Regions from separate parts of the Erwinia sp. AnSW2-5 genome, predicted to be linked through region 4. Evidence: predicted binding sites of a transcription regulator. Region 4 holds the regulator's gene; each other region holds the start of a gene.
The links. The regulator ArgR, encoded in region 4, controls arginine synthesis, uptake and breakdown. The targets are predictions, from matches to a motif close to ANTGAATAAAAATACANT.

Region 1 (3,295 bases), on a different contig from region 4:
GCTCCCGCAACCAATTAGACACCCTTAAGGGTGTTTTTTTGTATCTGTTGTTTGCCCCCCCCCTTCCTGAATCAAAGCAGAATCCTTTCCGCCCGTTGACTATTTATGCAGTGCCAGCGGCGCACCGTTAGCAAAATACGCTTTAATCCCAGCCAGAATAGAATCCGCCACCTGATGCTGAAAATGCGTGGTGCGCAGCTTACGTTCCTCTTCGATGTTACTGATAAATGCTGTTTCTACCAGAATCGAAGGGATATCCGGTGCTTTCAGTACCGCAAAGCCTGCCTGATCGACTGTCCGTTTATGCAGATGGTTAATTTTCCCCATGCGCGCCAACACCTCTTTGCCAAACTTCAGGCTGTCGTTAATCGTCAGGCGCTGCACCATATCGAACATGGTGTGGTCGAGGTAACGGTCGCCGCTCATGCTAACGCCACCAATCAGATCAGATTCATTCTGAGACTGTGCCAGAAAGCGGGCAGCGGTGCTGGTTGCACCTTTAGTGGACAGCGCGAACACCGATGAACCCCGAGCCGCCCGGCTGGTAAACGCATCAGCATGAATCGAGATAAACAGATCGGCACGCTGCTTACGCGCTTTCGCCACGCGCACTTTCAGGGGAATAAACACATCTTCATTGCGCGTCATATAGGCACGCATATTCGGCTGCTTATCGATCAGGGTCTTCAAACGCCGGCCGATCTTCAGCACCACATCTTTCTCACGGGTTTTATGCTTACCGATCGCCCCGGAATCCTCCCCGCCATGACCGGGATCGATCATGATGACAATCGGACGATCCCGACCAGCCTTACCCGGAAGCGGCGCGGCCGCAGGCTGGCTGCGTTCGAGATCGCCCTTGTTGTAATCTTCCAGCAATGCCAGTAGCGGATCATCATTGTGCTGCTGCGTTTGCACCGGATAGAGGTCCAGCACCAGACGATTTTTGATCCCGGCAACCGGATCCAGCGTAAAGATGCGCGGCGCAACGTTTTGCTTCAGCTCCAGCACCAGCCGGACGGTGTTTTGATCGAATTGGCCGACACGCGCATTTTTAATATAGGGATCGTCCTGACGTACCAGGTTACCCACGCCATTCAGCGCCGAATTCAGCCGGATATTTTCGATATCCACCACCATGCGCTCGGGATTGCTGAGCGCAAATTGCTTATACTTAAGCGGCGTATTGGACTCAATGGTCAGACGCGAATAGGTAGAAGAAGGCCAGAGGCGGATCGCGACTACATGGCTACTGGCGGCCATGCCGACGCGGCTAATGCTGAGTAACCAGGCTGCGCCTGCCCCTTGTAATAACCGCCGCCGGTTAAGAGAGGTTGAATCGGTCATGCCGCTCCTGATGCTGTGATTTAGCGAATAAAAAGCCAATAACAAAAAAATTGCGAAAACTTTAACGAATCAGCCCGGCAGTGTCACCCCAAAAAAGCGAATAAATGCAGGACATTAGCCACTGAGAAATGCGGTAACGGGTGATAAGTAAGGATAAATGTCACTTGCACCCGGACTGATAAAAGAATAAAAATACACTTTTATCGAATAATAATTCAAAGAGGGTTTGCCGTGAAGGAACGTAGTACCGAGCTGGTCCAGGGATTTCGCCATACTGTTCCCTATATCAACGCCCATCGTGGTAAAACGTTTGTCATTATGCTGGGTGGTGAAGCCATCGAGCATGAGAACTTCTCAAGCATCGTCAACGACATCGGCCTGCTGCACAGTCTGGGTATTCGCCTGGTCGTGGTGTACGGTGCCCGGCCGCAAATTGATGCCAGCCTCGCCGAGCGTCATCTCGAACCGCTCTACCATAAACATACCCGCGTGACGGATGCGCAGTCGCTGGAACTGGTCAAACAGGCAGCCGGCCGTTTGCAGCTGGATATCACCGCACGCCTGTCGATGAGCCTCAACAACACGCCGTTACAGGGCGCGCATATTAATGTGGTCAGCGGTAACTTTATTATTGCCCAACCACTGGGCGTGGATGACGGCGTGGATTACTGCCACAGTGGCCGTATTCGTCGTATCGATGAAGAAGCCATTCATCGCCAGCTGGACAGCGGCGCCATCGTGCTGATGGGACCGGTTGCCGTTTCGGTCACCGGAGAGAGCTTCAATCTGACGTCTGAAGAGGTTGCCACGCAGCTGGCGATCAAACTGAAAGCGGAAAAGATGATTGGCTTTTGCTCCGAACAGGGCGTGACCAACAGCGAGGGCAATATTGTTTCCGAGCTGTTCCCTAACGAAGCGCAAAAGCGCATTGAAGAGCTGGAAACCAGCGATGATTATCACTCCGGCACCGTGCGTTTCCTGCGTGGCGCAGTGAAAGCCTGCCGCAGTGGCGTACGCCGCAGTCACCTGATCAGCTACCAGGAAGATGGCACCCTGTTGCAGGAGCTGTTCTCACGCGACGGTATTGGTACACAGATCGTGATGGAAAGCGCCGAGCAGATCCGCCGTGCCACGATTAACGATATTGGTGGCATCCTGGAACTGATCCGCCCGCTGGAGCAGCAGGGTATTCTGGTGCGTCGCTCGCGCGAGCAGCTGGAAATGGAGATCGATAAGTTTACGATTGTTGAACGCGATAACCTGACCATCGGCTGCGCTGCGCTCTATCCCTTCCCCGAAGAGCAGATCGGTGAAATGGCCTGCGTGGCCGTCCACCCGGATTACCGCAGTTCGGCACGCGGCGAGGCACTGCTGGAGCGTGTAGCGTTACAGGCGCGCCAGATGGGGTTGAAAAAACTCTTTGTGCTGACCACCCGCAGTATTCACTGGTTCCAGGAACGTGGCTTTGTCCCGGTGGATATCGAACTGCTGCCGGAAAGCAAAAAGCAGATGTACAACTATCAGCGCCGTTCTAAAGTGCTGATGGTTGACCTGCGGGAAGCCAACGCACATACGCGGCAGAGTTAATCGCGCACCGCGCGATTAACTCTGTAGGGGTCGATCATCTTTTCCGATCGACCCGTGCCGCGCACCGCGCGATTAACCGTAGGGGTCGATCATCTTTTCCGATCGACCCTTGTCGCGCACCGCGCGATTAACGCCGGGCGGATCGAAACCCATGATCCGCCCCTACAACACCAGACAGATCGTCATAATCTTTCCGCCCCTACACCTGCGTTAACCGATCCACCAGCCCGCTACGCCGCTGCGTGCGCATCTTCACTGCAGCGTTAAACACCGATTTATCCGCATACAGCGTTAACTGCCGTTTAGCACGCGTGATGGCGGTATACACCAGCTCACGCGTCAGCACCGGCATCACCTGATT
Region 2 (3,295 bases), on a different contig from region 4:
GACGCGCCAAGACGATGCATCGCCGTTTCAAACGACAGGCGGGTACGGGTGGAGGCTTCAAAGAAGCAGCTGGCAATCACGTTATGCTTCAGCAGTTCAGGCTGCGGGTTCGCCTTCAGGCTGGCCGCGGTACGCAGCACCAGCTCCAGCTCTTCACGGTTGAGATCGTTAATTGAAATAATGTGTTTGTGATATAGGGGGTTAGCCATTTCCACTCCTTATGCTCGTTATCATTCATGATGCAGCTGTGTTGGCTGCCTCAGGAATGCTATAGAGCAATGTTTTTGCATTAAAATGCGGGCAAAAAAAAGCCCCTCATTGAGGGGCTTTTCTTGATGATCGGTCATGCAACGGGAGGAAAAACGGTGCTGCCCGCCTGTTGAAAGGCGATTCAGTACGGCTTGATTAACACAATTGAGTTTCATGCATCCTCCCGGCAAACGGGGTGCATTATACGCATTCATTCGTTTGCAGCAAGCGAAAAACGCACAACGTAATCGTTTGCCTCGACTGAATTACCCCAGTTGTGCCAGCGTTGCGACCATCACGGCTTTAATGGTGTGCAGACGGTTTTCCGCCTGGTCAAACACCACGCTGTGCGACGATTCAAACACCTCGTCGGTCACTTCCATGCCGCCGTGCAGATCGTACTGCTGTGCCATCTGCTGGCCCAGCGTGGTCTGGTCGTCGTGGAATGCAGGCAGGCAGTGCAGGAACTTCACCTGCGGGTTACCCGTGGCCTGCAGCATCGCCATATTCACCTGATAAGGGCGCAGCAGGGCAATACGCTCGTGCCACACCTCTTTCGGCTCACCCATAGAGACCCAGACGTCGGTGTAGATGAAATCAGCGCCCAGCACCCCTTCCGCAATATCTTCTGTCAGGGTGATTTTACCGCCGGTTTTTTCTGCCACGCTGCGGCACTCGGCAACCAGCGCTGCATCCGGCCAGCAGCTTTTCGGTGCCACCAGACGCAGATCCAGGCCTGTCAGCGCCGCCGCTTCCAGCAGCGTATTACCCATATTGTTGTGCGTATCGCCAACGTAGGCCAGGGTCATCTGACTGAAGGCTTTCTCCGGCAGGTGTTCCTGCATGGTAAGCAGGTCGGCCAGCAACTGGGTAGGATGAAACTCATTGGTCAGGCCGTTCCACACCGGCACGCCAGCGTGTTCGGCGAGGGAGTCCACCAGCACCTGGCCGTGGCCACGATATTGAATACCGTGGTACATACGGCCCAGTACGCGTGCGGTGTCTTTCATCGACTCTTTATGGCCAATCTGGCTGCCGCTTGGGCCAAGATAGGTGACGTTCGCGCCCTGATCGTATGCGGCAACTTCGAAAGAGCATCGGGTGCGGGTCGAGTCTTTTTCGAAGATGAGCGCAATATTCTTACCTTTCAGGTGCTGAATTTCTTCGCCATTTTTTTTATCGGTCTTTAACGTGGACGCCAGCGCCAGTAAGCCGTTGATTTCAGCAGGGGTGAAATCGAGCAGCCTGAGGAAGTGACGTTGATATAATTGACTCATAAAGCACTCCAGGGTCATCTTTAATGAATTAAAATTCAATTTAACCGTATTAATATTCACTTTCAACCCCGGAGAGCAGAAACTTTCTTTTAAAGGTAGTGGCGCAGAGGGCACTGTGGGAAAATACGCGAAATAACGCCCTAATGAGGAAGAGATCATGGCTAATGAAGCATTGTTGGAAGAGCAGCGTGAAGAAACGCGGCTGATTATTGAAGAGCTGCTGGATGATGGCAGCGACCCGGATGCGCTGTACACCATTGAGCATCATTTCTCTTGCGACAGCTTCGATGCGCTGGAGAAAGCGGCGGTGGAAGCCTTCAAACTGGGTTACGAAGTGACCGAGCCGGAAGAGCTGGATCTGGAAGACGGCACCAAAGTAATGTGCTGCGATATCCTCAGCGAAGGCGCGCTGAACGCTGAGCTGATCGACGCGCAGGTTGAGCAGTTGATCGATGTGGCGGGCAAGTTCAACGTTGACTACGACGGTTGGGGCACTTATTTCGAAGATCCGGATGCGCAGGATGACGACGAAGACGACGAAGATGACGAAGCCATCGACGGCGAAGATAACGGCATCCGTCACTGATTCTCCCCTGTAAATTCTGGCCGGGCATGCCCGGCCACTTCATGACGTTGAGCGAATGAATACCGAACACCTGCTGGCCCCTGTCCTCGATTTCCTGCACTGCCGTACGCCTCAAGCCTGGATTGACGAAGCCCGTCAGCCGCAACATCTTCCTCTGCTACTGACCGACCATCTGGTGTGTGAGCTGAAAGCGGCGCAGACCGCCATGTGGCTGATCCGTAAATATGTCGCGGACACAGCCAGCGGCGATGCACTGCTGGCGTGGCTGAGCCCCTGGGAGCAGTTTGTTCACAACGATCAGGCCGATCTGGCTTTTCTTGAACAGCATAAAGGGTTGTCAAAAACCATTATCAACCGCGAAGAGGTGCCCTGGGGCGATGAGCTGGTGGATAAGATGGTGCTGCTGATCAAAGAAGAGCTGCACCATTTCTATCAGGTGCTGGAGATTATGCAGGCACGCGGTATTCCCTATATGCGCATCACTGCCAGCCGCTATGCCAAAGGGTTAATACGCGAGATCACCACGCATGAACCGCAAACGCTGGTGGATAAACTGATTTGCGGGGCCTATATCGAAGCGCGGTCCTGCGAGCGATTTGCCAGCCTGGCACCGTACCTGGATGATGAACTGTCGGCGTTTTATGTGTCGCTGCTGCGCTCAGAGGCGCGTCACTATCAGGATTACCTGGCGCTGGCTGCACTGATCTCACCAACGGATATCAGTGTGCGGGTGCGTAAAATCGGGGAAACGGAAGCGCGTCTGATCATGGAACCGGACAACCAGCTGCGTTTTCACAGTGGTGTTCCGGCATTTTCCTGACGGAATGGCCGAAAACGTGATGAATCGTAGGGCGGACCGAGGTTTGGGTCCGGCCGCCCTATTACAGGTTCTTCAGCATCGTCACTTCGCAATCCACATGACCGGTGGAGCCCATCGGGCCATCGATATGCTCGAAGCCGAGATGCTCATACAGGCGAATGGCACGCGTCAGTGACGCGGTGGTTTCCAGGTAGCAGCGTTTGAAACCCTGCTCGCGGGCGTAGTCCATCGCTTGAATCGCCAGACGGCGTGCCAGCCCGAGGCCGCGCACCGATGGCATAAAATACATTTTCTGCAGTTCGCAGACATCCGCATCGCTGCACGCCAGTGGCGCGATGCCACCGCCGCCCACAACCTTTCCTT
Region 3 (3,295 bases), on a different contig from region 4:
CAGCGCATCTGCACCCACTTTCAATGCCAGTTCAACCTGAGCTTTAGCGATAATTGGGCGCGCCATTGACGTCCCCAGCAGGTAGGTGCCTTCGTACAGCGCACCCGTTTGCAGCACCGGATAAACGTACTCGCTGATGAACTCTTCGCGCAGGTCCACCACGTGACACTCTGAAGCACCGGATTGCAGCGCTTTCTGCTCCACGCCTTCCAGATCGCCACGTTCCTGGCCGATATCCGCCACGAATGCCACCACTTCACAGCCGCCGTAGTTCTCTTTCAGCCAGGGAATGATGGCCGAAGTATCCAGACCGCCGGAGTAAGCCAGTACGATTTTTTTGATGCTTTTATCTTGCATTGTCTCTTCCTTCAATTTCCCATCATCTTGCGGGAAAGGTTGATAATTAAGCGAGGATACGGGTGCCAATAGACACGCCGTTAAACAGGGCTGGCAGCTGTTCCGCATGGCGCCAGCTGGCAATATCCACCGGACGGCCCAGGGTACGGGCAGCGTCCAGTGCGGCATTCACCTTAACAATCATGCCGTCAGTGATCACGCCGTCAGCAATCAACTGTTCCGCTTTCTCTGCCGTCATCTCTTCGATGCGTTGTTTATTGGCGTCGAGAATACCGCTCACGTCAGAGAGCAGAATCAGGTCTGCGCCCAGGGTGGCGGCCAGCGCCGTCGCGGCCTGATCGGCGTTGACGTTCATCAGCAGGCCATCCTGGGTAATACCAATCGAACTCACCACCGGCAGATAACCGGCTTCCAGCAGGGTAGCGATCAGACGCGGCGAACCGGGTGTTGCCAGGCCCACGTGTCCGAGTTCATCATCAAACGGCGCAACATTGACGCTACCACCGTCACCGAGGCACAGGCCAACAGCCTCAATGCCATGTTTTTTCGACCAGGCCAGCAGGGTTTTGTTCGCCGTCCCGGCCAGCGCACCGGTAATAATGTCAATCTGATCGGCGGGTGTCACACGCAGGCCGTTTTTCTTCTTCACTGGCAGCGCAAGCTTAGTCATCAGCTCATCCACCAGGCAGCCACCACCGTGAACAATCAGCAGTGGGCGTTGGTGGGCAGCACGGTAAGTCACCAGGGCGTCAAACAGCCGCTCCAGCGCTTCTTCGCTGTCCAGCAACACACCACCCAACTTGATAATTAACGGATTTGTCATGAAAGTCACTCGCTCACTGTGAGTCATTGCGCTTCAGGGCTGCCAAAACGCCTGTTGAACTGCTACCGTGGAAGACAAATTTATCGGTTTCCATCCGGTCGTCATTAATGTATTTTTATTCACTATTAATGCATGAATATTGATACTATCCTAACTCAAGGACTGTCAACAGTGAAGACAAAATTACCCCCTTTTATCGAGATTTACCGCCAGTTGATTGCTACGCCATCAATCAGTGCAACCGACAGTGCGCTCGATCAGAGTAATCAGACTTTAATCAATTTGCTGGCCGGCTGGTTCCGCGATATTGGCTTCAGCGTGGAAGTCCAACCCGTCCCCGGTACGCGCAACAAATTCAATATGCTGGCGAAGAGCGGCAACGGCGCCGGAGGCCTGCTGCTGGCGGGTCATACCGATACCGTTCCCTTCGACGATGGCCGCTGGACGCGCGATCCCTTTACCCTGACCGAGCACGACAACAAACTGTACGGTCTGGGCACAGCGGATATGAAAGGCTTCTTCGCCTTCATTTTAGATACTCTGCGTGATATTGACGTGTCAGCGCTGAAAAAACCGCTGTATATCCTTGCTACCGCCGACGAAGAAACCACGATGGCGGGCGCGAAGTTTTTCTCTGAAACCACCAGCCTGCGGCCGGACTGCGCGATTATCGGTGAACCCACCTCACTGAAACCCGTTCGCGCCCACAAAGGCCATATCTCCAATGTGATCCGCATTCAGGGTCAGTCCGGCCACTCAAGCGATCCGGGGCGCGGCGTCAACGCCATTGAGCTGATGCACGAGTCGATTACCCATCTGATGGAACTGCGTAATACGCTGAAAACGCGCTACCACCATGATGGCTTCGCGATCCCCTACCCGACCATGAATTTTGGTCATATCAACGGTGGCGACGCTGCCAACCGTATCTGCGCCTGTTGTGAACTGCATATGGATATTCGTCCGCTGCCGGGCCTGACGTTAAGCGATCTTGATGGGCTGCTGAATGAATCGCTGGCGCCCGTCAGTGCACGCTGGCCAGGCCGCCTGACCGTGGGCGAACTGCATCCACCGATCCCGGGTTATGAATGCCCGCGCGAGCATCAGCTGGTGCAGGTCGTGGAGAAATTGCTGGGAACAGAAACGGAAGTGGTGAACTACTGTACCGAGGCGCCATTCATCCAGGAAATCTGCCCGACACTGGTTTTAGGCCCGGGATCGATCGATCAGGCGCACCAGCCGGATGAATTTATCGACACGGCATTTATCAAACCTACCCGCGAGTTGATAGCCCAGGTGGTGCATCATTTTTGCCACCATTAAGTGAAAAAGAATGCAAACGGCTGTGAAAACAGCTTGTTGCCCGCAATTTCAATTATTCTGGATGATAAGAATAACTTATCTCACTCCGCTGTAATTAAATTTCATAAATTCCCGCTATTTAGCGTCACGATGCGGCAAATTTAAGTCAATTGACGAATGGTTGCTAACGTGGCTAGATAAAAGGCTAAGTTATGCCCACAAGGGTGAAATAAAGCTACAAATACAAGAAGGGTGTCAGGGGTCATATGAACGAACAATATTCCGCAATGCGAAGTAATGTCAGTATGCTCGGCAAACTGCTCGGGGATACGATTAAGGATGCACTGGGAGAGAACATCCTGGACCAGGTAGAAACCATCCGTAAGCTCTCGAAGTCATCACGTGCGGGAAATGATGCCCACCGTCAGGAACTGCTGTCCACGCTGCAAAATCTGTCCAATGACGAACTGTTGCCGGTTGCCCGTGCTTTCAGCCAGTTCCTTAACCTGACCAACGTGGCCGAGCAGTACCACACCATTTCGCCAAAAGGCGAAGGCGCGAATCACCCGGAGCTGCTGGCGAAAACCTTTGAACGCCTGAAACAGCAGCCGGATCTGACAGAAGCCGCCGTACGTGAAGCCATTGAATCCCTGTCGCTTGAACTTGTTCTGACCGCGCACCCGACTGAAATCACCCGCCGTACCCTGATCCATAAGCTGGTAGAAGTGAATACCTGCCTGCAACAGCTGGATCACAACGATCTGTCCGACTATGACCAGGGCAAGATTATGCGCCGCCTGCGTCAGCTGGTGG
Region 4 (3,295 bases):
ACCGTTTTTACCCAGCAGCAGCGGCTGTGAGAAGAAACGAGCATGTTCGCCATCCCCTTCAACAAAAGCACATTCAACAATGTTGCTTTCGCCTTTCAGGGCGCGCACCAGTGACAAACCAAAGACCGCAGCCGCCTGGCCCATCGACAAGGTTGCAGAACCGCCACCCGCCTTGGCCTCGACCACTTCAGTACCCGCGTTCTGGATACGTTTAGTCAGATCAGCCGCTTCCTGCTCGGTAAAGGTCACGCCAGGGATCTGTGACAACAATGGCAGGATCGTCACGCCAGAGTGTCCACCGACCACTGGCACGTTGAGTTCTTGAGGCTGCTTGCCTTTCAGCTCAGCAACAAACGTGTTCGCGCGAATGATATCGAGAGTTGTGATGCCAAAAAGTTTATTTTTGTCGTAAACGCCTGCTTTCTTCAGCACTTCAGCAGCAATCGCTACCGTGGTATTGACCGGGTTGGTAATGATACCAATCAGTGCTTTTGGGCTGGTCGAGGCGACCTGCTCAATCAGATTACGCACAATGCCGGCATTTACGTTGAAAAGATCTGAACGATCCATACCCGGTTTACGTGCAACACCAGCAGAAATTAGCACCACGTCTGCGCCCTTAAGCGCCGGGGTAGCATCTTCACCGCTGAAACCTTCAATTTTGACTGCTGTAGGGATGTGGCTTAAATCAACCGCTACACCGGGGGTAACCGGAGCGATATCATAGAGGGAGAGTTCTGAGCCTGCCGGAAGCTGAGTTTTAAGCAGGAGGGCCAAAGCCTGACCAATACCACCTGCTGCACCGAGGACTGCAACTTTCATCCTAAACTCCTTATTATTTTTTGAACATTACATGTGCCGGGAAATCAATAAACAGATACATCGTGATTGGGCGTTACATTACACCTTTAGCGCGCTGTGGAACAACCTCAACATTATAACAAAGTGTTCACAAAGTGCGCATTTCAGCACCGCGTCAGCACGCTTTTTTTGCTGATAAAATTTGGTAAACTGCCGCACCCACGCTCTTAAAATGTCCTTTTCCTCACTTCTCATTTGCATAAACATTCATTTTATTGCATATTAATGTAATATCCTGCTGAGGGTATCCCTTAATAACTCCCTTTTATCGGTAACCTATGCGTAACCCATCAAAGCAAGAAGACCTGATCAAGGCATTTAAAGCCTTACTCAAGGAAGAAAAATTCAGCTCGCAGGGCGAGATTGTCAGCGCACTGCAGGAAGAAGGCTTCGAGAATATCAACCAGTCGAAAGTGTCCCGCATGCTGACGAAGTTCGGTGCAGTGCGCACGCGTAATGCGAAAATGGAGATGGTTTACTGCCTTCCAGCAGAACTGGGCGTGCCGACCACCACCAGCCCGCTGAAAAATCTGGTGCTGGATATCGACTTTAACGATGCGCTGGTTGTGATTCACACCAGCCCGGGTGCCGCACAGCTGATTGCACGCCTGCTAGACTCATTGGGAAAGGCGGAAGGCATTCTTGGAACTATCGCCGGGGATGACACCATCTTTATTACGCCTGCGCGCGCCTTTTCGGTGAAACAACTCTACGATGCAGTGCTGGTACTCTTCGAGCAAGAGTTATAAGGCACCACCGGCGTTAACCTGGCGGCAACACTCGCCAGTTATGCATTTTACTTAGGGCTGATGATCATCGGCCCTTTTTTATTTCCCTGATAAAACAATCAACAGCAGCATATCCCACTTCCTTTTCGTTCTGAACCTCACAGCTACAACTACCAAACATTATTTCAGCAATGTGATCGCCCCCTAATAAGCGCACAAATAGCTAATGTCACGCAGTGCGATGTTTTTACAAGCATTTAACAGGTGCAGGGTGAAATATAAGCGTTTTTTATAACGACTGGTTATTAAAAACACCCTAACACCAGAAGAATCCCAACAAAACATTATTAGCGTGCTATTAATTTTTTACGTTATTAGATCTATACTTGTTTTCGTGATGCAAATCACAGTACGTAAAAAGATAAAAACAGTTGACGAGGAAATTATCATGAACGTTAAAACTACTATTACTGCATTGAGCGTGTTATCTGCGCTGTCATTTGGTTCTTTTGCCGCTGAATCTGTTAACACCGATCAGGCTAAGAATCTGCAATCTATCGGCGTCGTTAGTGTCAGTGGTTTAGCCGGATCGCCGATGGATATCCGTCAGGCACTGAATAATAAAGCAACTGAGAAAGGCGCCAGCGCATACCGCGTTATCGAAGACTACGAGAACGGTAACTGGCACGCGACAGCCGAGCTGTACAAATAAGCCAGTATGTAACCTGGACGTCTATTTATTAGTTAATTAATTAATGAAATACGGTAACCCCAAGTATAAAAAACGCTTTTAAGCCCTTTCGGTTACCGCGCAACCCTAATTCTGGAGTCATCATCATGAAAACCACTTTTACCATCGCTGCATTGAGTCTTGCTTCTGTTCTGTCATTCGGCGCCAGCGCCGCGAATCTGGTCACTAATGAGCAGGTCGCCAGCCAAAACCTGCAATCTGTCGGCACCGTAAGCGTCAGCGGCATTGATGGCACGCCAATGGATATCCGTCATGCGCTGTCAGAGAAAGCCGACCAGCAGGGCGCAACCTCTTACCGCGTTATCGAAGCACGTAACGACGGTAACTATCACGCCACCGCTGAACTGTACAAATAACATCGTATCGGGTGCTGCTGCACCCGCCCGTGACATGACTGCGGTCATGATGTTGAATCCGCAGGTTGTTGGTCACAATGAGGAGATTAATCATGAAAATTAAAACAACCATCGCTGCATTGGGTCTGTTCTCTGTCGTCAGCTTTGGCGCATCTGCTGCACAGCTGGTCAACAGCCAACAGGCTGAAAATCTGCAATCTGCGGGGACAATTACGTTGAGTGGCGTGGCGGGTACACCGTCGGATATTCGTCAGCAGCTGTCACAGAAAGCTGACCGTGAAGGTGCCAGTGCTTATCGCATTATTGAAGCACGTAATCAGGACAGCTGGCACGCAACCGCCGAGCTCTATAAGTAATTCCTCGTCAATGCACTGCCCATGATGGGCAGGCCAGACGACCTTTTTGGCCCCGTTCGCCGGGGCCTTTTTTTTGCCCGTCTACCTGACGTTAAAGCGGAGCTGGCCCTCCAGCTCCTCTTCCGCTTCATCAAATAGCAAAATCAGTGCGCCATATCGTCGTTTCTGACCACTTCCCAGATGAATAAACTCAATCTCCAGCGGTAGCGGCACCTGCGGCTGAATGATGGCATCCCACAAGCT

Region 1: a site for ArgR is predicted at 1,529-1,546, ahead of argA (amino-acid N-acetyltransferase). Genes of this name have one in related genera too.
Region 2: a site for ArgR is predicted at 1,549-1,566, ahead of argF (ornithine carbamoyltransferase). Genes of this name have one in related genera too.
Region 3: a site for ArgR is predicted at 1,287-1,304, ahead of argE (acetylornithine deacetylase). Genes of this name have one in related genera too.

Annotation. Positions count from the first base shown of each region.
Region 1 covers NZ_JBJGXA010000027.1:76,970-80,264, reverse strand. Annotated here, with positions in the region: gene amiC (N-acetylmuramoyl-L-alanine amidase AmiC) at 100-1,347, opposite strand; gene argA (amino-acid N-acetyltransferase) at 1,579-2,934, shown strand; gene recD (exodeoxyribonuclease V subunit alpha) at 3,134-3,295, opposite strand, start outside.
Region 2 covers NZ_JBJGXA010000032.1:18,645-21,939, reverse strand. Annotated here, with positions in the region: gene pyrB (aspartate carbamoyltransferase) at 1-209, opposite strand, end outside; gene ACFL9S_RS19305 (hypothetical protein) at 231-425, opposite strand; gene argF (ornithine carbamoyltransferase) at 516-1,526, opposite strand; gene rraB (ribonuclease E inhibitor RraB) at 1,684-2,112, shown strand; gene miaE (tRNA isopentenyl-2-thiomethyl-A-37 hydroxylase MiaE) at 2,168-2,932, shown strand; gene ACFL9S_RS19285 (GNAT family N-acetyltransferase) at 2,994-3,295, opposite strand, start outside.
Region 3 covers NZ_JBJGXA010000016.1:12,030-15,324, forward strand. Annotated here, with positions in the region: gene ACFL9S_RS13280 (argininosuccinate synthase) at 1-357, opposite strand, end outside; gene argB (acetylglutamate kinase) at 404-1,180, opposite strand; gene argE (acetylornithine deacetylase) at 1,352-2,503, shown strand; gene ppc (phosphoenolpyruvate carboxylase) at 2,749-3,295, shown strand, end outside.
Region 4 covers NZ_JBJGXA010000004.1:32,739-36,033, forward strand. Annotated here, with positions in the region: gene mdh (malate dehydrogenase) at 1-822, opposite strand, end outside; gene argR (transcriptional regulator ArgR) at 1,140-1,610, shown strand; gene yhcN (peroxide/acid stress response protein YhcN) at 2,038-2,301, shown strand; gene yhcN (peroxide/acid stress response protein YhcN) at 2,427-2,696, shown strand; gene yhcN (peroxide/acid stress response protein YhcN) at 2,789-3,052, shown strand; gene ACFL9S_RS04355 (hypothetical protein) at 3,134-3,295, opposite strand, start outside.